Regions from separate parts of the Erwinia sp. LJJL01 genome, predicted to be linked through region 2. Evidence: predicted binding sites of a transcription regulator. Region 2 holds the regulator's gene; each other region holds the start of a gene.
The links. The regulator PurR, encoded in region 2, represses purine synthesis genes. The targets are predictions, from matches to a motif close to CANGCAAACGTTTGCNTG.
Positions count from the first base shown of each region.

Region 1: rbsD (D-ribose pyranase) is a predicted target of PurR. The motif match lies at 3,210-3,227, and genes of this name have one in related genera.
Region 3: glyA (serine hydroxymethyltransferase) is a predicted target of PurR. The motif match lies at 4,140-4,157, and genes of this name have one in related genera.
Region 4: gcvT (glycine cleavage system aminomethyltransferase GcvT) is a predicted target of PurR. The motif match lies at 2,743-2,760, and genes of this name have one in related genera.

Region 1 is NZ_CP178576.1:1,921,521-1,929,206, reverse strand. It holds gene rbsB (ribose ABC transporter substrate-binding protein RbsB) at 1-268, opposite strand, end outside; gene rbsC (ribose ABC transporter permease) at 295-1,263, opposite strand; gene rbsA (ribose ABC transporter ATP-binding protein RbsA) at 1,260-2,771, opposite strand; gene rbsD (D-ribose pyranase) at 2,779-3,198, opposite strand; gene alsS (acetolactate synthase AlsS) at 3,383-5,062, opposite strand; gene budA (acetolactate decarboxylase) at 5,077-5,859, opposite strand; gene ACLI4M_RS09760 (LysR family transcriptional regulator) at 5,964-6,842, shown strand; gene ACLI4M_RS09755 (YgiW/YdeI family stress tolerance OB fold protein) at 6,843-7,241, opposite strand; gene qseB (quorum sensing response regulator transcription factor QseB) at 7,460-7,686, shown strand, end outside.
Region 2 is NZ_CP178576.1:4,445,648-4,453,333, reverse strand. It holds gene ACLI4M_RS21785 (riboflavin synthase subunit alpha) at 1-645, shown strand, start outside; gene cfa (cyclopropane fatty acyl phospholipid synthase) at 687-1,835, opposite strand; gene punC (purine nucleoside transporter PunC) at 2,168-3,361, opposite strand; gene punR (DNA-binding transcriptional activator PunR) at 3,474-4,391, shown strand; gene purR (HTH-type transcriptional repressor PurR) at 4,416-5,441, opposite strand; gene ACLI4M_RS21760 (YnhF family membrane protein) at 5,737-5,826, shown strand; gene ACLI4M_RS21755 (C40 family peptidase) at 5,869-6,717, opposite strand; gene ACLI4M_RS21750 (Grx4 family monothiol glutaredoxin) at 7,088-7,426, shown strand; gene rnt (ribonuclease T) at 7,508-7,686, opposite strand, start outside.
Region 3 is NZ_CP178576.1:622,406-630,091, reverse strand. It holds gene ACLI4M_RS03605 (NAD(P)-binding protein) at 1-1,537, shown strand, start outside; gene ACLI4M_RS03600 (c-type cytochrome) at 1,534-2,700, shown strand; gene hmpA (NO-inducible flavohemoprotein) at 2,753-3,937, opposite strand; gene glyA (serine hydroxymethyltransferase) at 4,253-5,506, shown strand; gene ACLI4M_RS03585 (3-phenylpropionate MFS transporter) at 5,617-6,753, shown strand; gene csiE (stationary phase inducible protein CsiE) at 6,754-7,686, opposite strand, start outside.
Region 4 is NZ_CP178576.1:971,391-979,076, reverse strand. It holds partial or broken gene ubiH (2-octaprenyl-6-methoxyphenyl hydroxylase) at 1-459, shown strand, start outside; gene ubiI (FAD-dependent 2-octaprenylphenol hydroxylase) at 473-1,675, shown strand; gene ACLI4M_RS05315 (hypothetical protein) at 1,887-2,309, shown strand; gene gcvT (glycine cleavage system aminomethyltransferase GcvT) at 2,821-3,933, shown strand; gene gcvH (glycine cleavage system protein GcvH) at 3,959-4,345, shown strand; gene gcvP (aminomethyl-transferring glycine dehydrogenase) at 4,418-7,279, shown strand; gene ACLI4M_RS05295 (SDR family oxidoreductase) at 7,362-7,686, shown strand, end outside.

The sequences.
Region 1 (7,686 bases), 2.2 Mb from region 2:
CGGTCGGGTTAATCAGCAGCAGCTTGGTGCCACGCACGGTCAGGTCCTGCACGTTTGCCAGCTCTTTCGCCGGGTTATTCTGCGAATCCAGCACCACCAGGTTGTAGCCCAGCTTGTCCGCTTCTTTCTGCGCGCCATCTTTCAACGAGACGAAGAACGGGTTATTCAGGGTTGAGACCACCAGCGCAATGGTATCTTTTGCCAGCGCGTTAGCGCTCAGGGTGGCGCCTAACAGTACGGCGAGTGCAGTCAGTTTTCTCATCTTCATTTTTTATATCCTGTAAGGGTAAAGAGTTATTTACTGCTTTTGTTATCCACCAAAACCGCCAGCAAAATCACCACAGCTTTGACGATCATTTGGTAGTAAGAGGAGACGCCGAGCAGGTTCAGGCCGTTATTCAGGAAGCCTAAGATCAGGGCGCCAATCAGCGTGCCCATAATCCGGCCTTTACCGCCTGCCAGGCTGGTACCGCCCAGCACTACGGCCGCAATGGCATCCAGCTCGTAGCCGGTACCCGCCGTGGGCTGTGCCGAGGAGAGGCGCGCCACCTCAATGGTGCCCGCCAGCGCCGCCAGCATGCCGCACAGCGCATAGACGATAATTTTGACGCGGTTAACGCTGATACCGGACAGGCGCGTTGCCGCTTCATTGCCGCCCAGTGCATAGATATAGCGGCCCAGCCGGGTGTGATGCAGCATGTACCAGGCCGCAAGGAACACGATAGCCATAATCCAGACCGGCGTCGGGATGCCCAGCGGGCGGCCAATGCCAAACCAGCCAAACAGATCCGCGTTGTCATTAAAGCCGGTATTGATCGGGCTGCCGTTGGTGTAAACCATGGTCACCCCGCGCAGCAGCAGCATCATCACCAGCGTGGCGATAAACGCCTGCACTTTGCCCCTGGCCACAATGGTGCCGGTGATCGCGCCAATAAAGGCACCGAGCGCCAGCGAAGCCGCCACCGCCACCAGCGCATTGACCTCCAGCCCGACAATCGAAGCCGCCACCGCCCCGGTCAGCGCCAGCAGCGAACCCACGGAAAGGTCGATGCCGGAGGTGAGGATCACCAGCGTCATCCCGACCGCCATAATGGCGTTTACCGAGGTCTGTTGCAGAATGTTGAACAGGTTTGCCACGGTGAAAAAGTTCGGGCTCATGCTGGAAACGATGGCAATCAGCACCACCAGCGCAATCAGCGATTTCTGCTCAACCAGCCATGCCTTAACGGTCAGGCGGCGTGAAGGGATTGTTTGCGTACTCATAGTGTTGCCAGCTCCGCGCTGTGTTGTTTGCCTACCGCCGCCGCCATCAAAATTTCCTGCGAGGCTTGTTCAATCGGGAAGTCACCGCTCAGACGCCCTTCGTGCATCACCAGCACGCGGTCGCTCATGCCCAGTACTTCCGGCATTTCAGAAGAGACGAGAATGATGCTCAGCCCCTCCTGCTTAAATTGGTTGATCAGCTGATAGATCTCTTTTTTCGCCCCAACGTCGACGCCGCGCGTTGGCTCATCGAGGATCAGCACTTTAGGCCGGGTCATCAGCCCGCGGGCAATCGCCACTTTTTGCTGATTGCCGCCGGACAGCAGGCCGATAGGCTGGTTCATCGACGGAGTTTTGACATTGAACAGTTTGATAAAGTCGCCGACCGCCATCTCTTCTTCGGCATGCTTCAGGCGGCCTCCGCCATAGCTGAAGTAGTTAAGCGCGGTGAGCGACATGTTCTCTTTCACCGACATGCCCAGCACCAGGCCATCACGCTTGCGGTCTTCAGAGATATAGACGATGCCGTTGGCCAGCCCCTCTTCCGGCGAGCGCGATACCACGGTTTTGCCATCCAGCGTCACGGTGCCAGCGCTGCGCGCCAGCGCGCCGTACAGCACTTTCATCAGCTCGGTACGACCTGCGCCCATCAGCCCGGCCACGCCGAGGATTTCACCCTTGCGCAGCGTGAAGCTGACATCCTCCACGCCGGAACCGCTGAGGTGCTCAACCGTCAGGCGCACCGCGCCCGGCGCTTTATCCAGGCGTGGATACTGCTCTTCCAGCTTGCGGCCAACCATCATTTCAATCAGCGACTCTTCGGTCAGCGTCGCCACTTCGCGCTCGGCAATAAACTGCCCGTCGCGGAAAATGGTGACGTCGTCGCAGATCTCGAAAATCTCTTTCATGCGGTGGGAGATATACACGATGCCGCAGCCCTGGGCTTTCAGCTCGTTAATCACCCGGAACAGCGAGACGGTTTCGGTATCGGTCAGCGCATCGGTGGGTTCATCCATCACGATCACTTTCGACTCGAAGCTCAGCACTTTGGCAATCTCCACCATCTGCTGATCGCCAATCGACAGGTCGCCCACCAGCTTGTGGCTGCTGAAGCGCAGATTGAGGCGCTTTAACAGCGCATCCGCCTCGGCATGCATCTTTTTCCACTGGATGCGGCCGAAGCGGTTAACGAATTCGCGGCCAAGAAAGATATTCTCGGCGATGCTCAGCTGCGGGATCAGGTTCAGCTCCTGGTGGATAATGCCGATCCCCGCTTCCTGCGACTCTTTCGGCCCGCTGAAGGTGGTCTCTTTGCCCAGCCAGGTAAAGGTTCCGGCATCACGGGCATAAATCCCGGTCAGCACTTTCATCATGGTGGACTTGCCCGCGCCGTTTTCGCCGACCAGCGCCATCACGCGGCCCGGATAGACAGACAGCGCCGCCCCCGACAGCGCTTTCACGCCGGGGAAGGATTTATCAATGCCTTTCAGTTGCAGTAAAGGTTGCATAACAGCCTCAGAAGGTCACGCCAGCGCCAAGGATGATATTCGCATACGGGGAACACTCCCCGCTGCGAATCACCGCCTGGCTGCACTGGGTTTGTTGTTTGAACTGTTCGTGACTGACATAACGGATACTGATGGTGTTTCCCTGGAGTTGTTGCAAGGATTCGAGCAGGGCGACCAGTTCGCTATGGAGCTGCGGATTATGCTGCTTAATCTCCTCCGCGATGATGGCACTCTCGACCTGCATCTCACGCGTGACCACATCGACCACCTGCAAAAAGCCAGGGGTGCCGTGGGTTAACGCCAGGTCAATGCGCTGCGGCCCTTGCGGGATCGGCAGGCCGGCATCACCAATCACGATGCTGTCGGTATGACCCAGACGGGAGATCACGGATGAGATATCAGAATTCAGTAAGGTGCCTTTTTTCATTTTCCACTCCAGAGCGAAACGTTTCGCTGACTGGCAGTTTATGAGAAGGCGAAGGGAAAACAATCATCAGATGCTGGAAATGTGATCGCCATCGAAACGTTTCGCTGACGCCGTGAAAGGATTTGGTTTAAGGCAAAAAAGGGCCCTTTATGTCTGCGATAAAGGGCCACGCGCTGCCGGAGAACTACAGGAGCTGGCTAAGGTGCAGCTGGCCCATCAGCAGGTGATTGTCGGCATAATCCACCGGAATGGCGACCACCGCCGGGCCATTCACATCCATCGCCTTGCGCAGCGTCGGCTCCAGCATCGCTGCGCTCTCCACCGCGAATCCGGCGGCGCCAAACGATTCGGCATAGGCTTTAAAATCAATCGGGCCGAATTTCACGCCTGAAACACGCTGGTATTTCTTCTCTTCCTGCATCGCGACCATATTGTACTCCTGGTCGACCCAGATAATATGCAGCAGGTTGGCGCCCAGCCGCACGGCGGTTTCCAGCTCCATGCTCGACTGCAGGAAGCCACCGTCGCCGGAAACGGACACCACTTTGCGGCTCGGGTCCACCAGCCAGGCACCGATCGCCCACGGCAGCGCCACGCCCATCGTCTGCTGACCGTTGGAGATCATAATCTGGCGTGCGCGGAAGCTGTAAAGATAGCGGGCAATCCAGATATGGAAACTGCCCATATCCACCGTCAGGGTGACGTCGCTGTTAATAATGTCCTGCATGGCGCGCACGATGCGCAGCGGGTGCAGGGCAAACTGATCCAGCTGATGGCCGCGCAGCGACAGCAGTTCGCGCTGCTGCTGGCGATCCTGCAGGATCGCCGCCGCCTGCGGGCTGAGGGTGAGCGGGTGGCTAATCTGCGCCGTCAGCTTGTTCAGCGTGGCGGCAATATCCCCCACCAGCTCGGCGTCCGGCAGATAGCAGCTATCGCTGTCGGCTGGCAGCACATCAATATGCACCAGCGTCGCCGTGCCGTTGTTCCACATCGCCGGTTCATACTCCACCGGGCTGTAGCCAATGGTGATAATCAGATCCGCCTCTTTCAGCAGGCGATCTCCGGCCTGATTGTTAAACAGCCCGACGCGGCCGGCAAAGCGTGAGAAGTGATCCTGATGCACCGCGCCCGCGGCCTGATAAGTGCTGGTGACCGGAATATGGCTGCGCGTCAGCAGCTGGTGCAGCGCCGCGCTGTTCTCCGGCTGGCTGGCCATCAGGCCAAGCAGCAGCACCGGATTTTTCGCCTGGGCGACCTGGCGAGCCACGGCAGCGATAGCCGCATCCGGCGCCGGGCCCATCAGTAGCTGGCCGTTTGCCGTCAGCAAATTGGCCCGCACCGGTTCGTTAACGATATCCTGCGGCAGGCTGACAAATGCCCCGCCTGGCCGCCCCTGTTCCGCGCTGCGAAAGGCGTTCGACAGCACTTCGGCAATCGCATTCCCGGAGCTCACCTCAACGGCGAATTTACTCACCGGTCGGAACATCGCCACCGTATCCATGCTCTGATGCACCTGCTTGGCGCTGTCGGCGCGTTTTACCGCACCGCCCAGCGCCACCAGCGGGTCGCCTTCACTGGTGGCCGTGGCCATGCCGGTGATCAGATTGGAGCAGCCGGGGCCGGAGGTCACCAGCGCCACGCCCGCTTTGCCGGTCAGCCTGCCCACCGCCGCTGCCATAAACGCCGCATTGGCCTCGTGACGTACCGGGATAGTCTGAATGGTGGTATCCAGCAGCGAATCAAACACCTTATCGATTTTCGCGCCGGGGATGCCAAACACCTGCTTCACGCCCTGCGCTTCCAGCTGCGCCACCACTAAATCGGCGCCGTGCGCCCACTGTTGAACCTCGGTTACATTTTTCATCTATTGGCCTCTTATCAGCTTTCGACTGCGCGAATGGCAGAATCCAGATTTTCCGGGTTGAGATTGGCGTGCAGAAAGTCGCTGTCGCCAGGCAGGTCGATCACCAGCTTGCTGATCTCACCAAAGCTCAGCGTGCCGTGCTCCAGCTGGTAGTCGAGCAGATGGCCGCCGCCCTGGCGATCGTCGGTAATAAAGTGTTCGTGGTATCCCGCTACGTTAATACCCTGCATGTATTGCGGGGTGCGGAAACCGATCAGCACGCCGCTTCGCTGATGAAAATGGAAGGTAGGCTGCTTGCCGAGCACCTCCGGCATCGATTTATACGGCCGGTGCTGGCAGGGTACGGTGCGGGTTTCCGCCACGCGGAACTGCCCGTCGATACGCAGCGCGCAGAACTGGTTATCGGACGTGACGCACTGGTCGATGACGTGATGCACTTCAGCACGGGTCGCCGGGCCGCTGAAGTGGTGCTGATACTGCGGGCGGAAGAAGGTCATCACCGCAAACGGCGATTGCTGCTGCGGGCTGGCGGTGCGGGCGCTGCCGTCCGAACGCAGCTGATACACCTCGCTGTTAAAAGCGATCAGTTCACCATCCAGCTGGTTAAAGGTTCCAAGGCCAAAATCGCCCTTCCTGAGCAGATCCGCCACGGTGGTGGTGCCGTCGTAGACGCCGCTGAGCAGTGCGCTCATCAGTGAGGTCTGATAGATAACACTTTCTGGCCTTTCCTTCTGCAGCTCCCTGACGGTGCTGGTGAGCTGTTCTTCACATGAACAACCCGTTACAGAATCTGTCATAGCCGCCTTCCCGATTAAACTGTTAAGAAGTATTGAATCAATGTTGACTCGATTCAGTCGACGGCTCCAATATAAAGCTCCCCCCTCTTTGAGACGTTTTCGATATGGAACTCCGGTATCTTCGCTATTTCGTGGCCGTTGCCGAAACCCGGCACTTCACTAAAGCGGCAGAGCTGCTGAACATCTCGCAGCCGCCGCTCAGCCAGCAGATCAAAAAGCTGGAAGAGGAGATCGGCACGCCTTTATTGAAACGGCTAACGCGTGGCGTGGAGCTGACCGATGCCGGGGAAGCGTTTTATCAGGATGCCCGTCAGATCCTTGAACTGTCGGCCAACGCGCTGGAGAAAGCGAAAGGCATCGCGCGCGGCATCAGCGGCCAGCTGTCGATTGGCTTTGCCAGCTCCACCGCCTTTCATCCGCAGATATTCCGCCTGCTGCGCCGCTTTCAGGACAGTTTTCCAGCCATCACGCTGCTGCCGCGCGAAGAAAATATGGCCACGCTGATGCATGAGTTACAGGAAGGGCTGCTGGATGCGGCGTTCGTGCGCCTGCCCTGTGAGAGCAGCAAAGCCTTTAATCTGAAGATGATTGCCAGTGAGAAGATGGCGCTGGTACTGCCGCAGGGGCATCGGCTGGCGGACACGCCGCGCCTGTCGCTGGCGGCGCTGCGCGCGGAGCCGCTGGTGCTGTTCCCGCGTGAAGTGGCACCGAGCCTGTATGAAGTGATTATCAGTGCCTGCCTGCGCGCCGGGTTTCAGCCGGATAGCGTGCAGCAGTCGCCGCAGATTTCATCGGCGATTAACATGGTGGCCGCCGGGTTTGGCATCACCATCATTCCTGACTCCCTGCGCAGTATTCAGCTGCCCGGCGTCAGCTTCCATCAGATTGAGGATGCTGCGCTGAGCAGTGATATTGCGCTCGCCTGGCGGCGCTGGGATCGCTCTCCGGCCGTCCATCATCTGGCGGAGAGCCTGAGCGGATGATCAGTTAGCGATTTTACGCACCTGCTTCACGTCCAGCTCCATGGAGTTGAAGTCTTTATCCAGTTTGCCCTGCAGCTCAACCTTATCGTTCGGACCGACGGTTTGCCCTTCCCAGCGCTTGTGGTCGATCTCCACCGTCATGGTGCCGGTGGCGTCACGGAACTGGTAGTCTTCATCACCGATGCGCTTTTCAATATTGCCGCGCATCGTGACCCAGGCATCATCCTTCATATCCTGCGCCTGCTTGACGGTAGCAACCGTGCCGTTCGGGCCGCTAAAACCGCCTTTCTGTACCTGCGCGGTGGGTGCATTCGGGTCAACAAATCCGCCAGTCTGTGCAGCCAGTACCGGAGTCGACATCAGGGCGCTAATCGCCAGTAATGCAGCTGTCTTCTTCATCATTTTCGCTTTTCCTTATGAAAGTGAGCAGTCAACACTGCCCGGTCATCTCTGTTCGGTAAGTATTACAGCAAAAAGTTCTTAACGAGATCTTAAGGAGATCAGCGAAACGACTTTATTGTTTTAAATTGACGAAAAGTCGCGAAATTCGCCGATCTCAGCTGTACAACCCCTATCCTCTTTCCGTATAAATCGCTAAAACCGCAAAGGGAACCGTGATGAGAATTTTACTAATTGAAGATGACCGCCTGATTGGCGACGGCATCAAAGCCGGGCTGGGCAAGCTGGGTTTCAGCGTGGACTGGTTTAATAAAGGCAGTGAAGGCCTGCGCGCCTTAGCGGCGGCGCCCTATGATGCGGTGGTGCTGGACCTCAGCCTGCCGGAGATCGACGGGCTGGAGATCCTGCGCCAGTGGCGGCGGCAGGGGCGCGATGAGCCGGTGCT
Region 2 (7,686 bases):
ATTGTGCAGGGCACCGCAGAGGTGCTGGCAATTGAAGAGAAACCCAATTTTCGTACCCATGTGATTAAAATGCCGGAGGCATTGTTGCCGGGGCTGGAGCTGGGTGCATCGGTTTCCCATAACGGCTGCTGCCTGACGGTGACCGACGTTGATGGCGATCGTGTTAGCTTTGATCTGGTCAAAGAAACCCTGCGCATCACTAACCTCGGCGATCTGCAGGTGGGTGATACGGTGAACGTTGAGCGCGCGGCGAAATTCAGCGATGAAATCGGCGGTCATCTGATGTCGGGCCATATTATGACGACGGCGGAAATCAGTAAAATTCTCATCTCAGAGAATAATCGTGAAATCTGGTTTAAACCGCAGGATGCCAGCCAGATGAAATACATTCTGCATAAAGGCTTTATTGGCATTGACGGTATTAGTCTGACCGTGGGCGAAGTCACGCGCACCAAATTCTGCGTGCATCTTATCCCGGAAACGCTGGCGCGCACCACGCTGGGCAACAAGCGTCTGGGCCATAAGGTCAATATTGAGATCGACCCCCATACGCAGGCGATTGTTGAAACCGTAGAACGTGTTCTGGCACAGCGCGAGGCCGCGCTGCTGGCTGCGGCAGTAGCTGAACAGCAGGAAGAGATTTAAAACCATTATAAAGGGCGACTGATTGTCGCCCTTAGACACTTTTAGCGTGCTACGCGTAATCCGCCTTCCGCTCCGTGGGTAAATACCACCTGCCAAAGCTGAATATCCCTGGCGCGAAACGCTCCGGCACAGCAGTTAAGGTAGTAGGTAAACATCCGTTTAAAGCGCTCACCGTATTTTTCCGCCAGTTCCGGCCATGCTGCGAGGAATCGCTGATACCACGCCATCAGCGTAAGATCGTAATCCGCCCCGATATTATGCCAGTCTTCCATAACGAAGTGAGGCTCGCTGGCTTGTGCAATATGCAGCACCGACGGCAGGCACCCGTTGGGGAAGATATATTTATTGATCCAGGCATCGACATTGTCGTTGGTGCGATTTGCACCGATGGTATGCAGCAGGAACAAACCGTCAGGTTTTAAATTACGATCCACGACTTCAAAATAGGTGGCGTAATTTTTGGGGCCAACGTGTTCAAACATCCCTACCGAAACAATGCGGTCAAACTGTTGGTTCAGATCGCGATAATCCTGCAGCAAAATAGTGACGTCCAGCCCCTCACAGCGCTGTTGAGCCAGCTTCTGCTGCTCGGCTGAAATCGTCACGCCGAACACCTTTACCCCAAAGTTGCGCGCGGCGTATTCAGCCAGGCCTCCCCAGCCACAGCCGATGTCCAGCAGCGACATACCCGGTTCGAGCTGGAGCTTTTCGCAAATCATCTGCAGCTTAGCCTGCTGTGCCTGTTCCAGCGTTTCCGCTTCTTTCCAGTAACCGCAGGAGTATTGCATGAAGGGGTCCAGCATGCGGGTGAACAGATCGTTCCCCAAATCATAATGCTCTTTACCCACTATCCATGCCCGCTTACGCGATTGCAGATTGGTCAGACGTGCGGCGGCGACACGCAAAGTATCGCGAAAATGATGAGGAAGTTGTTGATCGAGGTGAGCTTTCAAAACGCGCTGGAAAAAGATATCCAGCCTTTCACATTCCCACCAGCCATCCATGTAGCTTTCGCCCAGCCCCAGCGATCCTTCCTGCATCACGCGCTTGAAGAACTCAGGGTTGAGGACCCGGATGTCCCAGGGATGGGAACCGTTAATTTGAATGTCTGCTTTGCTTAACATTTCCTGGACGATTCGATACCACTGGTTGTCCCCCAGGCTCACTTCTTCTATACACGATGAACTCATAGCTTCTCCATCACCCTGTGTGATTGAAACCTGAGAAATAGAATAGTCAATTTCTACAGATCTGTGAGAGAACGCACGGCAAAAACCGTGGCCTGATATCCGACGTAAAAAAAGAGGATTGATTTGAAACCTGTAGAGGCCGTAACGAATGTCACGCGGAAGAACATCATGACAGCCTTGTCAGGATCTCAATAGCAGGAAAGCGCCGTAGGCGTTCCCCGCTTAAAATGTTGTTAACTTATTATTTTATGGTGCCTCACGGAGTATATGCTCACGTGAGGCAATATTCAATTCATTATTGTTAGGGTGCTAACTAAATGATTTGCTACCACTTAGCCCTGTTGGGAGGCATTTTCCCACTGGCGTTTTTTATCAGCGGAGCGTTGTAAAATATAGCCGAAAATTGCCAGTAAAATAGTCAGCAACATCACTAACGCGGTGGTGTGAAGTGCCGTCTCAATCCAGGTCGATACCGCCAGGCTAGCAAGGAAGCACAAACCCAGCTGCAACATATTCTGTAATGCTGCTGCTTTGCCGGTTGCCTGCGGGAAGGGCAGCAGGGCATTAGAGACAACAATCGGATAAATCGCACCGTTAGCCATCGCCATGCCGCAGAACGGCAGCAGCAGCGCAAACAGAGAAGGTTCGGCCTGCTGAGCAACTAGATAAAGCCCGGCAATACTCAGACTGTAAAACGCCAGCAGCCAGGGCAACAGCTGACGGCCGGCAAAGTGATTCAGCAGTGAACGACAGCTAAACCCACCGATCAGGAAGGCGGCAGTTTGCGGCACATAGCTCAGACCGATATCCGCGGGTGACAGGCCTAATTTTCCCAGAATAAACGGTGAGCCGGTCAGCCACGCAAAAAAACTCGCTGAACAGGCGGCATAAATCGCCACATTGCCGCTGTAAATGGGCGACTTCAGCAGAGTGAAGAAGCCCGGAGTGACGGTTTTAGGTGCGCGATGGTCGGTTACAGGGCGTGCAGGCAGGCGCAGGGTGGGGATGATCAAACCGATGCTAATCACCAGCAGCGCAACGAAGATCGATCGCCAGGAAAAGTGCTGCAGCAGCCACGCCCCCAGCAGCGGCGCCAGCGCGGGCGAAAGAGCAACCAGCGGCATGATAGTGGCAAAAACGCGATTGGCACGCGCTCCACTGTAGCGGTCTACCACCAGTGCCTGCCAGCTTACCGCCGCAGCACAGACGCCAACGGCCTGAACAAAGCGCATCGCCAGCAGCCATGGGGCAGAGTTCACCCACAGCATTGCCGCGCAGCCAATGGCAAACAGGCTCAGGCCCATCAGCAGCACGGGTTTACGGCCGATGCGATCGGAGAGTGGCCCCCAGATAAGCTGTGCGCAGGCGAAACCGGCGAGAAATATACTCAAGCTGGCGCTGATGGCACCCGCTTCACTGCCCAGGTCTTGCTGCATCACGCCAAATGCGGGCAGGTACATATCGGTAGCAAGGAAACCCAGCATGCTGAGCAGTGCCAGGTAAATCATAAAGCCTTTGGATCGCATTGTTTTAACTCTTATCAGACAAATTTTCACCGACGCAGTGTAATAGAGTGCCGACTGGCTTGTGAAACGCTAATATTCGTCAGGCGCATTGAAAAAAATTGAAGGCAAAGCTATGTGGTCTGAACATTCTCTGGAAGTTATTGATGCGGTTGCCAGAACCGGCAGTTTTACCGCTGCTGCGGCAGAACTGCATCGCGTGCCCTCTGCCGTCAGCTATACCGTACGTCAGATGGAGGAGTGGCTAGCCGTTAGCCTGTTTGAGCGGCGGCACCGCGACGTGGTGCTGACCGAAGCCGGGCGCGTATTCAGCGAAGAGGGCAGAGTTGTCATCAAAAAAATGCTCGCCACCCGTCGGCGCTGTCAACAGGTGGCTAACGGCTGGCGTGGGCAGATTAATATCGCGGTCGATCGTATTGTCCGTCCGGCGCGTACCCGGCAGCTGGTGGTGGATTTTTACCGCCACTTCCCGGATATGGAGCTGCATATTACGCCAGAGGTTTTCAACGGCGTTTGGGATGCGCTGGCGGACGGGCGCGTCGACGTGGCGATTGGCGCAACGCAGGCTATTCCTGTCGGCGGGCGTTTTGCTTTTCGCGATATGGGAAGTTTGAACTGGCGCTGTGTCGTGCTGGCCGGGCATCCGCTGCTTGGCCACAGCAGCCCGTTGAATGAAGAGTTGATACGCGAGTGGCCATCGCTGGTGCTGGAGGATACCTCCAGAGCCTTGCCAAAGCGCACTACCTGGACGCTGAATAACCAGCGGCGGCTGGTGGTGCCGGACTGGGATAGCGCGTTTGACTGCCTGCGCGCCGGATTATGCGTGGGTATGGTACCAGGGCACTTTGCTCAGCCGTGGCTGGAGCAGGGGGTGTTGTGCGAGCTGCCGCTTGCCGCCCCTTTTCCCGATAGCCCGTGCTGCCTGAGTTGGTCAGAGCAGAGCGTCTCCCCGGCGTTAAGCTGGCTGCTGGAACATCTGGGCAGTACCGAAACGCTTAACGCCGAGTGGCTAAGTGAAACCGTACCAGGGTGACGTTGCGCAACATCACCCTGAGGATTAACGACGGTAATCGCGGAATGGGCCATCGGCCACTGAACGGCGCTCAATCAGCGAAGGGTGCACCTCAATGGTCTGAGGCTCTTCACGCTTGCTGGTAATTCTGTCGAGCAGCATATCAAAGGCAGTTTCACCCAGACGCTCTTTTGGCTGGTGGACGGTGGTGAGCGCCGGCGTGAAGTAGCGCGCGTTGCGCACGTTGTCATAACCGATCACCGAAATATCCTGTGGCACACGCAGGCCCATCTCATCAGCGGCACAGATAGCCCCCATTGCCATGATATCGCCACCGCAGAAGATCGCCGTCGGGCGCTGCTTCTGTGACAAAATCTGCTGCATGGCGCGGTAGCCGGATTCCGGTTCGAAGTCACCCTGCACCAGCCACTCATCGCGCAGGCTGATGCCGGCTTCGTTAAGAGCCTTGATAAAGCCAGCATGGCGGCCGCCGCCGGTGTTGCGCTCCAGCTGCCCCGGGATCGCGCCAATATCACGATGCCCACGTTCAATCAGATAGCGCCCGGCAAGGTAGCCACCTTCGAAAGCGTTATCCAGTACGGTATCAGTGAAGTCGCCGCGCGATTCACCCCAGTCCATTACCACCATGGGGATATTACGATTGTCTTCCAGCATGGAAATCAGCTCATCGGGGTATTCTGAGCACATCACCAGCAGGCCATCAACGCGCTTTTGCGCCATCATCGACAGATAAGCCTGCTGCTTCTGGATGTCGTTGTGCGCATTGCCGAGGATCAGCGTATAACCTTTAGCAAAGCAACGGTTTTCAATGGCTTCGATAATCTCGGCAAAATAGGGGGCTTCGCTGGACGTTGCCAGCAGGCCAATAGTTTTGGTGTGGTTAACCTTCAGACTACGTGCAACGGCGCTGGGAGAATAGTGCAATTCTTTGATTGCCGTCCATACCGCTTCACGCGTCTCTTCAGCTACAAAGCGCGTTTTATTGATTACATGGGAAACGGTGGTGGTGGAAACACCGGCGCGCTTTGCCACATCCTTAATTGTTGCCATTAAACTCGTACTCCTGGCGTTATCGTAACACTCTGATAACTAATTGGTTAAACGTTTGCCTAAACACCGCCATTTCTGGCCGCCCAGAATAATGATGGATGCTGTCTCAAAGGGTCAGGATGGGGTTAAATCGTCCGTAGAGTGACATGCGGTGCTGAGTAAAATCACTTCCGTGCTTGTTGCGCAACGGAAAAGAGGAATTCTAGCAAGGCTGCGCAAAGAAAACGAGATTTTTACGGGCTACTGTGGGAAAATCTATTGGCTTACTTTAAACAGGGTTATTAAGGGGGGGGAAATGAATACCGATATGAAAATGACACTGCTGACGGTTGTGGGTTCACTGCTGATGATTATTGCGTTTAGCATCACGGCAGTAATGCACTAAGTTTCACCGGGAGGAGGTCGCTCCTCCCGTTCTCTTTAGCGTTTAACGAATGGTTTTCGGTGTCATCATGCGCCGGGCACCAATGTAGTGCTCCTGCCAGTAGTCTTCCGTCAGCGCGCTCACCTGGATATCTTTGCCGGTGCGTGGTGACTGGATAAATTTCCCACCGCCCAGATAGACGCCCACATGGTCGGCAGTGCCGCGACCATTAATGCGGAAAAATACCAAATCGCCTTTTTCCAACTCATCGCGTTTGATCGAGGCCGCGTCACGCAGGTGATACATTTCATTCGCGGTACGTGGGATCTTAAACTTCACTAAATCTTTATAGGCATACCAAACCAGCCCACTGCAGTCGAAGCCGGTTTTTGGCGAGGTTCCGCCCCACTGGTAGGGTTTCCCTAGCTGACCCATCAGTTTATTCATCGCTGTCTCACGAGCTTTCTGATAGCGCGCGCGGTGAGCTTTACTCAGCTTGAGCGGCGCATCGGTACTCTCTGCTACGCGCGATTCGAGTTTTTTATCTGCACGCTGGCGACCGTAGCGTTTTTTACCTTCGTTCTTAGCCAGCTTTTTAGCCGTGGTTTTGGTTTTTGCGACGTTAATCTTTTTTACCGGCTCAGCAGCGGGTTTCTTTTTCAGCTTAAGTTTTTGCGCAACGGTTGTACGCGTGGTTTTGGCTGGTTGTTTGCTCTTTTTGCTGAGGGGTTCTTTGACTTTTTTGGTTGAGGCGGCTTTAACCGGGCGGCGTTTACGCCGGTCATCCTTACTGGCAGCGCTGCTATCAACTTTATGTTGATTTGCATTAATAGGAGCATGTGGCGATGCGTGCGCCAGGTTCAAAAATAGCTGAGCAAAGGCCAGCAGAATGAGTGTGATGAGTGAACGCATTGTTCTCATTAACAGTTTGTGCGCTGCAAAACACTGCAACACAGCCAGAAAAAGTGATTTCTGCGCTAAAGCAGAAGGTTGGACCGATTCTAATCTAACTTCTTAACAAAAGGTAAGGTCTTTTTTGTTTCAATAATACAGATCAAGTAAACGCTTTGAAATTGAGCACAATCAGGTGGTTAAGTCAGCGGTTACTGCACTTTCGCGCATGACAGAGGGAGAATTGATGATAAGAAAATGTTATTTTGTCACCATCACCTGTTCCACGACAGCGCACAGGCTGACGCTGTTGCTGAAAATGTCATTTTCATCGCCTGGACAGAATCGCTACAATAACTAAACACGAAGTATCGTATTGAGGAAGGCATTTATGAGTACTGTTGAAAAAATTCAGCGCCAGATTGCAGAAAACCCGATCCTGCTGTATATGAAAGGCTCCCCGAAACTGCCAAGCTGCGGCTTCTCCGCGCAGGCTGTTCAGGCGCTTTCAGCCTGCGGCGAGCGTTTCGCCTATGTTGATATTCTGCTGAACCCGGACATCCGTGCTGAAATGCCGAAGTATGCCAACTGGCCGACCTTCCCACAGCTGTGGGTTGACGGTGAGCTGGTCGGCGGCTGCGATATCATCATTGAAATGTACCAGCGCGGCGAACTGCAGAGTCTGATTAAAGAAACTGCGGCAAAGTATCCGAGCGAAGCGTCTGAATAAGCGTTAAAGCTTGAGAGTGCACCCAAAATAAAAACCGGAGCCAAATGGCTCCGGTTTTTTTTTATCTTTCAATCAGCGCGTTTAAGCCTGCTGTTGATCATCGGCGCTGGCGGGCAACGGCCAGCCGCCCAGACGTTTCCAGCGATTAACCAGTTCACAGAACAGATCCGCGGTCTGCAGCGTGTCATACAGTGCGGAGTGTGCCTGGGTATTATCAAAAGCGATGCCGGCAGTGGTGCAGGCTTTAGCCAGAACGGTTT
Region 3 (7,686 bases), 930 kb from region 2:
CAGCAGTAACGGCACAATCCTTGGCTATGGCGGCAGCGAATCTTTCCAGTCCCCGCACTCCAACTTCAGCCCGGTGATGATGGGCCTGATAAAAACGCTGGGGATCAGCCTGGACGCCATGGAGCGGGGCTTCGATAAAACCTTCTATCCTGACCTTGGCCTCAGTCGCGGCGTCTACTTTGATAAGAAAAACTTCGGCGTGGATAAAGTCGTCAGCGGCGACCCGGGCAAAGTGGTGGCGGATGATATCCCACGCGATCGCCTGAACGGACGTTCATGGCAGGCGTTTATCAATGACTTCCCGCTGCCACAGAGCGATCGCGCCGCGCTGATTGAGCTGCATACGGTGGCGAAAGATTATCTGCCGGGACTCAGCCAGCAGGAAAAAGTCGCCTGGCTGGATACACACAGTTACGCCACCTTCCTGCGCGATAAAGTGGGCCTGAGCGAACTGGCAATGCGCTACTTCCAGCAAACCACGAACGATTTCCAGGCGGTGGGTATTGATGCTACCGCCTGTAGCGATGCGCGTATCTGCGACCTGCCGGGCCTTGACGGCATGGGGCTGCCGCCGCTGGACGCTGAATCGCAGGCTGACCTCGACGATCCTTATGTTTTCCACTTCCCGGATGGCAACGCGACACTGGCCCGGCTACTGGTGCGCAAGCTGATCCCGGCCGTTGACCCCGCCGGACACGATATGAATGATATCGTGCGGGCGAAATTTGACTACAGCCAGCTGGACAGGGCGGACTCTGACGTCAAGCTACGCCTTAACAGTACCGGCATGCAGGTGGTGAACGTCGACGGTGGCGTAGAAGTCAGCTATATGACGGGTGAAAAGTTGACGAAAGTCCGCGCCGGGAAGGTGGTCATGGCCGGATACAATATGATGATCCCGTATCTGGTGCCGCAGATGTCGCGGGCGCAGCAGGAAGCGCTGAAGCAGAATGTTAAAGCTCCGCTGGTCTACAGCAAGGTCGCCATCGCTAACTGGCGCGCCTTTATCAAACTGGGCGTGCATGAGGTTTATGCCCCTGGCGCACCTTATTCACGGGTTAAGCTTGACTATCCGGTCAGCCTCGGCGGCTATCAGCACCCCCACGATCCCAATCAGCCGATCGGGCTGCATATGGTGTATGTGCCGACTCTGCCAGGCAGCGGCCTCAGCGCCCGCGAGCAGTCGCGTAAAGGGCGCGCGATGCTGCTGGGCACCTCGTTCGATGCTCATGAACAGATGATCCGCGAACAGCTCCAGGCGATGCTTGGGCCGGCAGGCTTCGACCATCAGCGCGATATTCAGGCGATTACCGTTAACCGCTGGTCGCACGGTTACTCTTACGCCATCAATGGCTTATTTGATGATGAGGACGAGGCGCAGAAGATTATTGAGCGCGCCCGTGCCCCCGTCGGTAATATCGTAATTGCTAACTCTGACTCGGACTGGAGCCCTTATGCCCATTCGGCGGTCGATCAGGCATGGCGGGCAGTGAACGAGCTGGTGCACGGGAAAAACGCACCGGGGGAGGGAGTATGAAAACGTTACTTTCAGGGATGGTTCTGCTGCTGGTAAGCAGTGCGGCTCATGCCATGTCGCCGGGCGAATATGTTGCCAAAGCGGCGGACTGTACTGCCTGTCACACCGCACCCGGCGGCGCAGCGCTGGCGGGTGGGCTACGTTTCCCTACGCCGCCCGGTGATATCTACAGCACCAATATTACCCCGGATAAACAGCAGGGCATTGGCCGCTATACGTTTGCCGAATTTGACCGCGCCATGCGCCAGGGTATCGCTCGCGATGGCCATCACCTTTATCCGGCAATGCCTTATACCGCCTATGCCAAAATGAGCGATAAGGATATGCGCGCGCTTTATGACTATCTGCTGCATGAAGTCCCGGCCAGCAGCCAGCCAAATCGCGACAGCGATATCTCCTGGCCGCTGTCAATGCGCTGGCCTTTGGGGATCTGGAATGCCCTGTTCCACAATGACGATCGTTATCAGCCTGATGCGCAGCAGAGTGCGCAATGGAATCGCGGGGCTTACCTGGTGCAGGGCGCAGGGCACTGCGGCAGTTGCCACACCCCGCGCGGCTGGGCACTGCAGGAGCAGGCACTGGATCAAAGTCGCAGCGCCTACCTCAGCGGTGCCGAGCTTGACGGCTGGTTTGCGCCGTCGCTGCGCGGCATGGCGCAGGATGAACTGGTGGCGCTGCTGAAAACGGGGCGCAGCAAGCAGGGGGCGGTAGTCGGACCCATGGCGGAGGTGGTGATGCACAGCACTCAGTATCTCAGCGATGCGGACCTCAACAGTATCGGCATCTACCTGCGCAGTCTGCCGCCGGCTCCAGCATCCCCGCTGCCCGCTGCCGCGCCTTCCGCCGCGGGCGCGAAAACCTATGCCATGTATTGCTCAACCTGTCACGGCAGCGAGGGTAAAGGCGATGCGCATGTCATCCCGGCGCTGGACGGTAATGCAACGCTGACGGCAGCAAACCCGCTGAGCGCACTGCGCGTGGTGCTGGAAGGTGCGCAGACGCCAGTGACCCGGCACGGCATGGCGCAGGCGATGCCCGGTTACGGCTGGACGCTGGATGATGTGCAGATGAGCGATTTGATGAACTACCTGCGCAGCAGCTGGAGCAATCAGGCCCCTGCCGTCAGCGCAGAGCAGGTTGCTGAGGCGCGCAGGCTTAAGTAGCCAGCGGGACGATCGGGCAGCGGCGGGAGAGATCCCCCGCTGCCCGATAGCATCACAGCGCTTTATGCGGGCCAAACACTTCGTAGTGAATACGCGCTTTCTCCACGCCTGACTGCAGAAGGCTCTTTTCCACCATCGCCATAAACGCCAGCGGGCCGCACAGATAGTAGTGCATCGCCGGATCGCTGAGTCTCGCTTCCAGCGGCAGCAGGTTCATGAGTCCACGGTGCTGATACTTGCCTTCATCTTCCGGCTGCGGATGGTTATACCAGATCTCCTGCGAGAACTTCGGCAGCTGCTGACCCAGTTCGCCGACTTCCTCTGCGAAAGCATGCATTGCGCCGTCTTCCGTCGCGTGGAACCACTGTACCGTCGCCTGATGTTTTTCCTGCGCCAGCTTGTGCAGCATGGCCAGCATGGGGGTCAGACCGACGCCGCCAGAGATCAGCGTCACCGGGGTTTGCGCCGCGATATCGATAAAGAAGTCGCCGGCCGGTGGCGCCAGGTGCAGACGCACCCCGGGCTGCTGCTGATGCAGCCAGCTGGAGAGCGTGCCGCCCTCTTCATGGCGCACGGCAATGCGGTAGTCACGACCGTTCGGCATCCGCGTCAGTGAATACTGGCGGATCTCCTGATTGGCAAATGACGGGTCACGGACCCACAGCGTAATGTACTGACCGGGCCGGTAATCCACGACGGGCTGACCGTCAACCGGGGTCAGGATAAAGCTCTTGATTTTTGCGCTGCGCGGGATAATTTCGCTGATAACAAACTCACGTTGACCACCGCGCCAGCCGCCGACTTTCTGCTCAACCTCTTCATAGATTTGCTCTTCACGCTGCACAAAAATCCCGGCCAGTACGCCATAGGCTTTACCCCAGGCGGCGAGGATCTCCTCACCCGGATGCAGCAGCTCATCAATACTCGCCAGCAGGTGTTCACCGACAATGGCGTACTGTTCCGGGCGAATGGCAAAGCTGGTGTGCTTCTGCGCAATTTTCTCGACTGCCGGGCCGAGCGCGGCCAGCTTATCGAGGTTACTGGCGTAGGCACAGACGGCGTTAAACAGCGCTTCAGGCTGATTACCACTGCTCTGGTTGCTCATGTTGAAGATATCTTTCAGCTCGGGATTGTGGCTGAACATGCGCTGATAGAAGTGCGCGGTCAAACGCGGACCCAGCGCAGCGACGGCGGGGATAGTGGATTTCACGGTGGCAATAGTGTGGCTATCTAGCATGGTGGGCTCCTGATGCTCTACATAACATGTATTTTAAATGCATCTTATAATTTGGGAGATGCATTGTAAATACACCTTTTATGATGATGGTTATTTATCCACAGGGAGCGGGTGGTGGTGGTGAAAAATCCGCAACAGGCAGATGAGGAAAACTCCGCTGTCAGGAAATGACAAAAAGCGTAACAAACCCTTGCCAGACAGCAAGCCAATCGTTTGCGTAAAAAGGCAGTCTTGACGCTATTCAACAGGGTGCTAAACAGTTTAAACTGTTGCCCATCATTTATTGTTGATAGTCAGTCGAGTCAGGAGATGCAGATGTTAAAGCGTGAAATGAACATTGCCGATTACGATGCCGAGTTGTGGCAGGCGATGGAGCAGGAGAAAGTGCGTCAGGAAGAGCACATTGAGCTGATTGCTTCAGAAAACTACACCAGCCCACGCGTGATGCAGGCTCAGGGATCGCAGCTGACCAACAAATACGCTGAAGGCTATCCGGGCAAGCGCTACTACGGTGGCTGCGAGTACGTGGATATCGTTGAGCAGTTGGCTATTGACCGTGCCAAAGCGCTGTTCGGGGCTGACTATGCCAACGTCCAGCCGCACTCCGGTTCCCAGGCTAACTTCGCGGTCTACACCGCGCTGCTGCAGCCGGGCGACACCATTCTGGGGATGAACCTGGCACACGGTGGCCACCTGACTCACGGTTCCCCGGTTAACCTGTCTGGCAAACTGTACAACGTGATCCCTTACGGCATCGACGAAACCGGCAAAATTGACTATAACGAGCTGGCCGAACTGGCGCAGAAGCATAAGCCGAAAATGATCGTGGGCGGTTTCTCTGCCTACTCTGGCGTGTGCGACTGGGCAAAAATGCGTGAAATCGCTGACACCGTTGGCGCTTACCTGTTTGTTGATATGGCGCACGTTGCCGGTCTGATTGCTGCGGACGTTTACCCTAACCCGGTTCCTCATGCGCACATCGTGACGTCCACCACTCACAAAACCCTGGCGGGTCCACGTGGTGGCCTGATCCTGGCGCAGGGCGGTGACGAAGATCTGTATAAGAAGCTGAACTCTGCTGTCTTCCCTGGCGGCCAGGGCGGCCCGCTGATGCATGTGATTGCCGGTAAGGCCGTCGCGTTCAAAGAAGCGATGGAACCTGAGTTTAAAACCTACCAGCAGCAGGTCGCGAAAAACGCCAAAGCGATGGTGGAAGTGTTCCTGGCACGCGGTTACAACGTGGTTTCCGGCGGTACGCATAACCACCTGTTCCTGCTGGACCTGGTTGACAAGAACCTGACCGGTAAAGAAGCGGACGCCGCGCTGGGCCGTGCCAACATCACCGTTAACAAAAACAGCGTGCCGAACGATCCGAAAAGCCCGTTCGTCACCTCCGGTATCCGCATCGGCTCCCCGGCTGTGACGCGCCGCGGCTTCAAAGAAGCGGAAGTGCGCGAGCTGGCCGGCTGGATCAGCGATATTCTCGATAATATCAATGATGAAGGCGTGAGCGAGCGCGTGAAGAAGCAGGTGCTGGAAATGTGTGCACGCTTCCCGGTTTACGCCTGATAACTTCTCGATTTTGAGAGCGTTATGACAATAACGGGACACGAAAGTGTCCCGTTATTTTTTTGTCCGCAGCAACGGTGTACATTAGCCTCCACTTTGTCGGAGGGAAAATGACGATACGCTCCACCTACTGGCTTGGATTAAGCTACTTCACCTACTTTTTCGCCTATGGTGTCTATCTGCCTTTCTGGGGGGTATGGCTGAAAGAGAGTGGCCTGGCACCCGAAAAAATCGGTCTGCTGCTCGGCTGCGGCATGATTGCCCGCTTTGCTGGCAGCCTGCTCATCGCTTCCCGCGTCACCAATCCTTCCCGCCTGGTCAGTGCGCTACGCCTGCTGGCATCGCTGACGCTGCTGTTTGCGCTGGGCTTCTGGCTGGGGGCCGAGTGGCTGTGGCTGCTGCTGGTGATGGTCGGCTTTAACCTGTTCTTCTCGCCGCTGGTGCCGCTGAGCGATGCGCTGGCCGCCACCTGGCAGCGGCAGATCGCGCTGCCCTATGGCCCGGTCAGGCTGTGGGGATCGCTGGCGTTTGTCATCAGCTCCGCGTTAACCGGCGTGCTGGTCAATATCTTCTCTTATCACGCCATTCTGCTGCTGCTGTGCGCGGGCTGTATCGCGATGCTCGGCGGCATGATGCTGCGCCCGGCGGTCATGCCACTGGGTGCGCAGAAGCAGCTAAGCCATGCGGGCTGGGCGCAGTGGAAGCAGATGCTGAGTGAGAATGCCGTCTGGCGCTTCCTGCTGTGCGTGACGCTGATGCAGGGAGCGCATGCCGCCTATTATGGCTTCAGCGCGATCTACTGGCAGGAAGCGGGCTATTCGTCGAGCGTGATTGGCTATCTGTGGTCGCTGGGGGTGGTGGCTGAGGTGGTGGTGTTCGCTTCCAGCAACCGTTTGTTCCGCCGCTGGCGCGCGCGCGACCTGCTGCTGCTCTCGGGCATTTGCGCCATCGTGCGCTGGAGTTTGCTGGCTTCCTCCACCGAACTGGGCTGGCTGATCCTCGCACAGATCCTGCACTGCGGCAGCTTCACCGTCTGCCACCTCGCGGCAATGCGCTTTATCGCGGCGCGGGAAGGGGGCGAGGTGATCCGCCTGCAGTCGGTGTACTCGGCGCTGGCGATGGGCGGCGGAATTGCCCTGATGACGATGGTGTGCGGCGTGCTGTTCCAGCATCTGCAGGGCGGGGTGTTCTGGGTGATGGCGCTGCTGGTGGTGCCGGCACTGTTCCTGCGGCCGAAAGTGGCCTGATTATGACTCCAGCAGCGCGCGGATACTGTGCTGCTGGTGTTCGCCCAACGGCAGCTCGGCGTGGATCAGCGGCGGTGAGTAGAGCGGCAGCGGCGTGGCATAAGGGGTGATCACCAGCGCAATGCCTTTTGGCGCGCTGTGGCGCTGGAAGTCGGCGACATCCTGATATTTGATAGTCAGCGGCAGCAGCGTCAGCTCGCGCAGCTGCTGTTCTACCTGACGCTCCAGATCGCGGTCATGGCCGGTGAGCAGCAGCACCTGTTTCTCCTGCAGCGCGCTCTCCTGCATCAGCCATGCGCCAAAGATAATCGCAATCAGCCCCATCTCCTCATCGGAAAACTGCAGCCCGTAGTGCTGCTCAAAGTCGGCTATCGCTTCACGCGTGGTGCGCAACAGGCGCGGATACTGCTGCGCCACATCATCCACCAGCGAGTGATCGATGCCGATAGCAAAATGCGTGCGTTCCACCGCCTGGGCCAGATGGGTGTAGAGCTGCGCGCTGAGCCCGGCCTCGTTGCTGAAGCGCATGCCGGAAAGCGCCTGGAAGCGCTGAATAAGCTGTTCAACCGCCTGCAGCAGCTGCCACTCGTTTTCCCGCTGGCAGTGCTCAGGTAGCGGAATATGCAGCTGGCTGAACATTAAGGCCAGCAGCGCCGGGTCGCCGGGCATGGGCTGATAACCGCGCTTCTGCCAGCAGTGGACAATATTTTCGGCCAGCGGGTACTCTCTCTTTTCGCGCAGCCACCGCTGCTGCTGGGGGGTAAAGTCTGTCGGGCAGCGGTGTGCGAGTGAATACTGAAAAACCAGCTGTAAAAAAGAGCCGTCGCGCCCGCTGAAATCGCGCGCGAGGTAGAGCGCACAGTGCTGAACCAGCGCGCTGAGATTATGTTCGTCGTACAGGGCTTTATCGACCGTGATGGCCTGCAGCTGGCG
Region 4 (7,686 bases), 1.3 Mb from region 2:
CGTTTTATTGCGGAGTTGCAGCGTGCATTCGGCTGGCGGCTGGGGCGCATCACTCATGTCGGCCAGCGCCACAGCTATCCACTGCAGCTGCAAACCGCTGCACAGCATGTTGGCCATCGTCTTGCGCTGGTCGGCAATGCGGCACAGACTCTGCACCCCATCGCCGGGCAGGGCTTTAATCTCGGTATTCGTGACGTGATGTCGCTGGCGGAAACGCTGGCGGCGGCATGGCGCGCCGGGCAGGGCGTGGGCGCATTCGCCACCCTGCAACACTATCAGCAGCGCCGTCAGCCGGACGCGCAGGCCACCATCGGCATTACCGATGGGCTGGTCAGACTGTTTGCAAACCGTTATACGCCGCTGGTTATTGGGCGCAATCTGGGACTGCTGGCGATGGATCATCTGCCGCTGTTACGTAATTTGCTGGCCGAGCGCACGTTGGGCTGGGTTAAGCGTTGAGGAGAAAGCAGTAATGCAAACCTATGATGTGATCATCGCCGGTGGCGGTATGGTCGGGCTGGCCGTGGCCTGTGGCCTACAGGGCAGCGGGCTACGCGTGGCCGTGCTGGAGCGCGAAGTGCCGACGGCAGTTGAGGCCGATGCGGCCCCTGGGCTGCGCGTCTCGGCGATCAACGCCGCCAGCGAACGCCTGCTGCAGCATCTTGGCGTCTGGAGCACCATCCTCGCCGCTCGCGCCAGCGCCTACCATGGCATGGAAGTCTGGGACCGCGACAGCTTCGGGCATATCGCGTTTGACGATGAGCAGCAGGGGCTGGCGCACCTCGGGCATATTATCGAAAACCGGGTGATCCACCAGGCGTTATGGCAGCGTGCGGAGAGCCTCAGTGATATCACCCTGATTGCCCCGGCGCAGTTACAGCAGGTCGCCTTTGGTGACAACGAAGCGTTCGTTACCCTGCAGGATGGCAGCATGATGACCGCTCGTCTGCTGGTCGCGGCGGATGGCGCCAACTCCTGGCTGCGTAATAAAGCCGATATCCCGCTAACTTTCTGGGACTATCAGCATCATGCGCTGGTTGCCAACATCCGCACCGAGAAGCCGCATGACGCGGTGGCGCGTCAGGTGTTTCACGGCGACGGCATTCTGGCCTTCCTGCCACTCAGCGACCCGCATCTGAGCTCAATTGTCTGGTCATTATCACCCCAGGAAGCATTGCGCCTGAAAGAGATGCCTGCTGCGGTGTTTAACCAGCAGCTGTCGGTCGCGTTCGACCTGCGTCTTGGCCTGTGTGAAGTGGAGAGCGAGCGCCAATCCTTCCCGCTGATGGGGCGCTACGCGCGCAACTTCGCGGCTCATCGTCTGGCGCTGGTAGGCGATGCGGCCCACACCATTCATCCCCTGGCCGGACAGGGGGTTAACCTTGGCTTTATGGATGCCGCTGAGCTGATTGGTCAGGTCAAGCGCCTGCAGCAGCAGGGCAAAGATATTGGCCAGCATCTTTATCTGCGTCGCTACGAGCGCAGCCGCAAGCATAGCGCGGCGGTGATGCTCGCCAGCATGCAGGGTTTCCGCGAGCTGTTTGACGGGAATAATCCGGCGAAGAAACTGCTGCGCGATGTTGGCCTGGCGCTGGCGGACACGCTTCCCGGCGTCAAGCCACGCCTGCTCAAGCAGGCAATGGGGCTGCACGATCTGCCTGACTGGCTGAGCTGAAATCAGTAAAAAATCGGGGCTGCGGCCCTGATTCACCGCAATAGCACATATTCACCAACGGCCTGATAGCTAAAGATGCAAGGATTGCGTCTGCGTGCTGGTTAAAATTTGTTCGGAAAAGTTCAGGCAAAGCAAGGATGGCTTAATGAGTGAGAATATACATCAATGGCGCAGTTATCGTGTTTCGCAAACAGGGGGGAATGGAGGTGGAATGGACAATTTGACCAGACGCGTGGAACATCTGGAACAGGATAGCCATCAGATCAAAATCGATCTGGGCATACTCACTGCGCGCTCTGAAAGCTTTGCGACCAAAGCTGATGTTGAGAGTGTCAGAACAGAGGTGCAAGGTGTCCGCGCCGAGGTGCATGGTGTCCGCGCTGAGGTGCAAGGTGTCCGCGCTGAGGGGCAAAGTATCCGCGCCGAGGTGCAAAGTGTCCGCGCTGAGGGGCAAAGTATCCGCGCCGAGGTGCAAAGTGTTCGCGCAGAGTTGATACAAGAGTTAGCCGCTTTAGAAGTAAGAACGAATAACAGGTTTGATGCGCTCAACGCTAAAATCACCTGGACACTTTTAGTCCCGGCAATCCTGGCTGTTCTTGCCTGGTTCGTGAAGGAAGCCGTTCTGAAAGGCTGACTGATGTTTTACCATACCCCCCTCTTCTCGTCTGATATAGGCATCTTTGTATCGGGATGCCGATTATTAGCGTAACTGAGGAATCTTCTTGCCTTCCTCCTCCCTCTTTGTCCCTCTTTGTCCCTGTTTGCACTTTTGGTGCAATGGATGCCCCTTTTTTGCACATCGTTTGAATTATTCTAATTTCACCCCCGCGCTCGCATTACTTTTAATAATGCATAGGTCTTTTCCCTCAAGTGGTTTTTTTCCCCGTGCGTGCTTAATCCTGGCCATTAAACTGAATGAGTGACGGTTAATTACTGAATTCGTGCGTTATAACGCATTTTTTTGGTGAAAAACACTGGAAACTCAGCCTGGCCATTTCTGGCACGGCAACAGATTCGACCCCGTTTTACTTATGGTTAATTGGCGTGTTCGGTGGTAAGTTCAGAGCTAAGGTAACGTTTGCGTCGGTCCCGCAAAGGCGGTGAGAGGCGCTGGTCAGCAACCGGATATCAGATACAGGAATGATATGACTCAGCAAACCGAGATTCAGCAAACTCCCCTTTTCGAACAGCATCAGGCGTGTGGTGCCCGCATGGTGGATTTTCATGGCTGGATGATGCCGCTGCATTACGGCTCGCAAATGGATGAACATCATGCAGTGCGCACGGACGCCGGGATGTTTGACGTTTCTCATATGACGATTGTCGACCTGCACGGCGCACGCACGCGCGAATTTCTGCGTTATCTGTTGGCCAATGACGTTGCCAAACTGACGCTGCCGGGCAAAGCCCTGTACAGCGCGATGCTCAACGCCTCTGCCGGGGTGATTGACGATCTGATTGTTTACTTTATTAGCGAAGAGTTCTTCCGCCTGGTGGTCAACTCCGCCACGCGTGAGAAAGATCTGGCGTGGATCGGTCAGCATGCCGCTGACTACGGCGTTGAATTGACCGAGCGTGACGATTTGGCGCTGGTGGCCGTGCAGGGCCCCAATGCCCAGCAGAAAGCCCAGACGCTGCTTGATGACGCGCAGCGCGCCGCCGTCAGCGGAATGAAGCCGTTCTTTGGCGTGCAGGCCGGTGACTATTTCATCGCCACCACCGGTTATACCGGTGAATCCGGCTACGAGATTGCCCTGCCAAACGAGCAGGTTGCCGATTTCTGGAAGAAATTGCTGGCAGCGGGTGTCAAGCCTGCCGGCCTTGGCGCGCGCGATACGCTGCGTCTGGAAGCCGGCATGAACCTGTACGGTCAGGAGATGGATGAAGGCGTTTCTCCGCTGGCCGCCAATATGGGCTGGACCATTGCATGGGATCCAGCCGATCGCCAGTTCATTGGCCGTGAAGCGCTGGAACAGCAGCGCGAAAAGGGTACCGACCAGCTGGTGGGCCTGATCATGACCGAAAAAGGCGTATTGCGTAATGAACTGCCGGTGCGCTTCAGCGATGCCGATGGCAATCAGCATGAAGGTATTATAACCAGTGGTTCATTTTCCCCAACGCTGGGATGCAGTATTGCCCTTGCGCGCGTGCCTGCCGGAATTGGCGAGCAGGCGATTGTGCAGATCCGCAACCGCGAAATGCCGGTGCAGGTGACTAAACCGATTTTTGTCCGCGCCGGTAAGCCGGTGACGAAATAATTTTTGCCTTTTGGAGAGCATATTGATGAGCAATGTACCAGCCGAACTGAAATATCGTGACAGCCATGAATGGGTGCGCAAAGAGGCCGATGGCACCTTTACCGTCGGGATCACCGAGCATGCGCAGGAGCTGCTCGGTGACATGGTGTTTGTTGACCTGCCGGATCTTGGCAACACCTATAGCCAGGGCGAAGATTGCGCTGTGGCTGAATCGGTGAAAGCCGCGTCTGATATCTATGCCCCACTGAGCGGCGAAATCATTGAGGTAAACAGCGCGCTGGAATCTGAGCCTGAACTGGTGAACAGCGATCCCTACACCGAAGGCTGGCTGTTCAAGATCAAAGCCAGCGATGATACCGAGTTCGAAACCTTGCTTGATGCTGCTGCTTACGCTGCCGCCATCTCAGAATAACGTTTAATCGTCACTTCAGGGCGGGCTATTCGCTGCCCTGAAACCCGATGCCCGATGCAGGATTTACCGCTAATGACCCAGACTCTCAGCCAGCTTGAACATCACGGTGCATTTATCGAGCGCCATATCGGACCTTCCCAGGAACAGCAGGCAGCGATGCTCAGCGCCATCGGTGCCTCATCGCTGAGCGAGCTCATCGCCTCGATTGTGCCCGCCGACATCCAGCTTCCCAGCCCACCTGCGGTAGGCGATGCGCTGACCGAACACCTGGCGCTGGCCGAGCTGAAGGCGATTGCATCACAAAATCAGCGCTATAAATCCTTTATTGGCATGGGGTACACCCCGGTGCTGACGCCGCCGGTGATCCTGCGCAACATGCTGGAAAACCCAGGCTGGTACACCGCATACACTCCTTACCAGCCGGAAGTCTCCCAGGGCCGTCTGGAAGCACTGCTGAACTTTCAGCAGCTGACTCTTGACCTGACCGGGCTGGATATCGCGTCTGCCTCGCTGCTGGATGAAGCGACCGCCGCCGCCGAAGCGATGGCGATGGCAAAGCGCGTCAGCAAGCTGAAAAATGCCAATCGCTTCTTCGTTGCTGATGATATTCATCCGCAGACGCTGGACGTGGTGCGCACCCGCGCTGAAACCTTTGGCTTCGAGGTGCTGGTCGATAAAGCGGAGAAAGTGCTGGAGCTGCAGGATGTGTTCGGCGTGCTGTTACAGCAGGTCGGCACCGGCGGTGAAGTGCATGATTACGGTGACCTGATTGCTGAGCTGAAAAGCCGCAAAGTGGTGGTCAGCGTGGCAGCCGACTTTATGGCGCTGGTGCTGTTACAGGCGCCGGGCAAGCAGGGCGCGGATATCGTTTTCGGCTCCGCGCAGCGCTTCGGCGTACCAATGGGCTACGGTGGTCCGCATGCGGCATTCTTCGCCGCGCGTGACGAACACAAACGTTCAATGCCTGGCCGTATTATCGGCGTATCGCGTGACGCCGCGGGCAACACCGCACTGCGTATGGCGATGCAGACGCGCGAGCAGCATATCCGCCGTGAGAAAGCTAACTCTAACATTTGCACCTCGCAGGTGCTGCTGGCAAACATTGCCAGCCTGTACGCGGTATTCCACGGCCCGGCCGGGCTGCAGCGCATCGCCGGGCGTATCCATCGCCTGACCGATATTCTTGCGGCCGGGTTGCAGAAGGGCGGTCTGAAACTGCGTTATCACAGCTGGTTTGATACGCTGACGGTAGAAGTGGCGGATAAAGCTGCCGTGCTGGATCGTGCGCTGAGCTTTGGTATTAATCTGCGCAGCGATATACTCAATGCGGTCGGCATTACGCTGGATGAAACCACCACGCGTGAAGACGTCGCGGCGCTGTTCTCAATCCTGCTGGGCGAGCAGCACGGGCTGGAGATCGATGCCCTCGATGCGGATGGCGCTTCCATTCCCGCTGCAATGCTGCGTCAGGATGCGATCCTGACCCATCCGGTGTTTAACCGTCATCACAGCGAAACCGAGATGATGCGTTATATGCACAGCCTGGAGCGCAAAGATCTGGCGCTCAATCAGGCGATGATCCCGCTTGGCTCGTGCACGATGAAGCTGAACGCGGCGGCGGAGATGATCCCCATCACCTGGCCCGAGTTCGCCGAGCTGCACCCGTTCTGCCCGGCAGAGCAGGCAACTGGCTATCTGCAGATGATCGGCCAACTGTCGCAGTGGCTGGTGCAGTTGACCGGCTACGATGCGCTGTGCATGCAGCCGAACTCCGGCGCGCAGGGCGAATATGCCGGCCTGCTGGCCATCCGTCGCTATCACGAAAGCCGCAACGAAGCCGGGCGAAATATCTGCCTGATCCCCAGCTCTGCACACGGCACCAACCCGGCTTCGGCGCAGATGGCCGGTATGGCTGTGGTGGTGGTAGCCTGCGACAAACAGGGCAATATCGATTTGCACGACCTGCGCCTGAAGGCGGAGCAGGCGGGCGAAGCACTCTCCTGCATTATGGTCACTTACCCGTCGACGCACGGCGTGTATGAAGAGACGATCCGCGAAGTGTGCCAGATCGTCCATCAGTTTGGCGGTCAGGTTTACCTGGACGGCGCCAACATGAATGCGCAGGTCGGCATCACCACGCCGGGCTATATTGGCGCAGACGTGTCGCACCTCAACCTGCATAAAACCTTCTGTATCCCGCACGGCGGCGGCGGCCCGGGCATGGGCCCCATCGGCGTGAAAGCGCATCTGGCACCGTTTGTGCCGGGCCACAGCGTGGTGCAGATTGACGACATGCTGACCGGCCAGGGTGCGGTCTCTGCTGCGCCATTCGGCAGTGCATCCATTCTGCCGATTAGCTGGATGTATATCCGCATGATGGGCGCAGAGGGGCTCAAGCAGGCGAGTTCGGTGGCGATCCTTAACGCCAACTACATCGCCCATCGCCTGCAGTCAGCTTACCCAATCCTCTACGTCGGGCGTGACGGCCGCGTGGCGCATGAATGTATACTCGATATTCGTCCGCTGAAAGAGCAGACCGGTATCAGCGAGCTGGATATTGCCAAGCGCCTGATCGATTACGGATTCCATGCACCTACCATGTCCTTCCCGGTAGCGGGCACCCTGATGGTTGAGCCGACCGAATCGGAAAGCAAAACTGAGCTGGACCGCTTTATCGATGCGATGCTGGCGATCCGTATGGAAATCGATCGCGTAGCCAACGGTGAATGGCCGGCAGACGATAACCCGCTGGTGAATGCGCCGCACACGCAGAGGGAAATTGTCGGTGAGTGGAGCCATCCTTACACGCGTGAGCTGGCGGTATTTCCGGCAGGCAGCGACAACAAATACTGGCCAACCGTAAAGCGCCTCGACGATGTTTATGGCGACCGCAATCTGTTCTGCTCCTGCGTACCGATGAGCGAATACGAATAATCATCTGACAGGCAGCAAAAGTTTGGTTATTTGCAGGGGCTGACCTTCTTTTCCGGTCAGCCCTTTTTATTGGAGATTCTGAATGAATATCGCCTTAATTACCGGTGCCAGCCGGGGGATCGGTCGCGCGACCGCTATTCTGTTGGCGCAGATGGGCTGGCGGGTCGCGGTCAACTATACCCGCCGTCGCGATGCCGCGCTGGAAGTGGTGGATGTGATAGAACAGCAGGGCGGCAGCGCACTCGCTATTCAGGCGGATATTGCCGATGAGGCGCAGGTGATAGCGATGTTTGCGGAGATTGACCGCCAGCCAGGTCAACTGACAGCTCTGGTGAATAACGCCGGGATCCTGTTCCAGCAGGCGACGCTGGAGCAGCTGAGCGCCGAGCGCATCAATCGGGTATTTG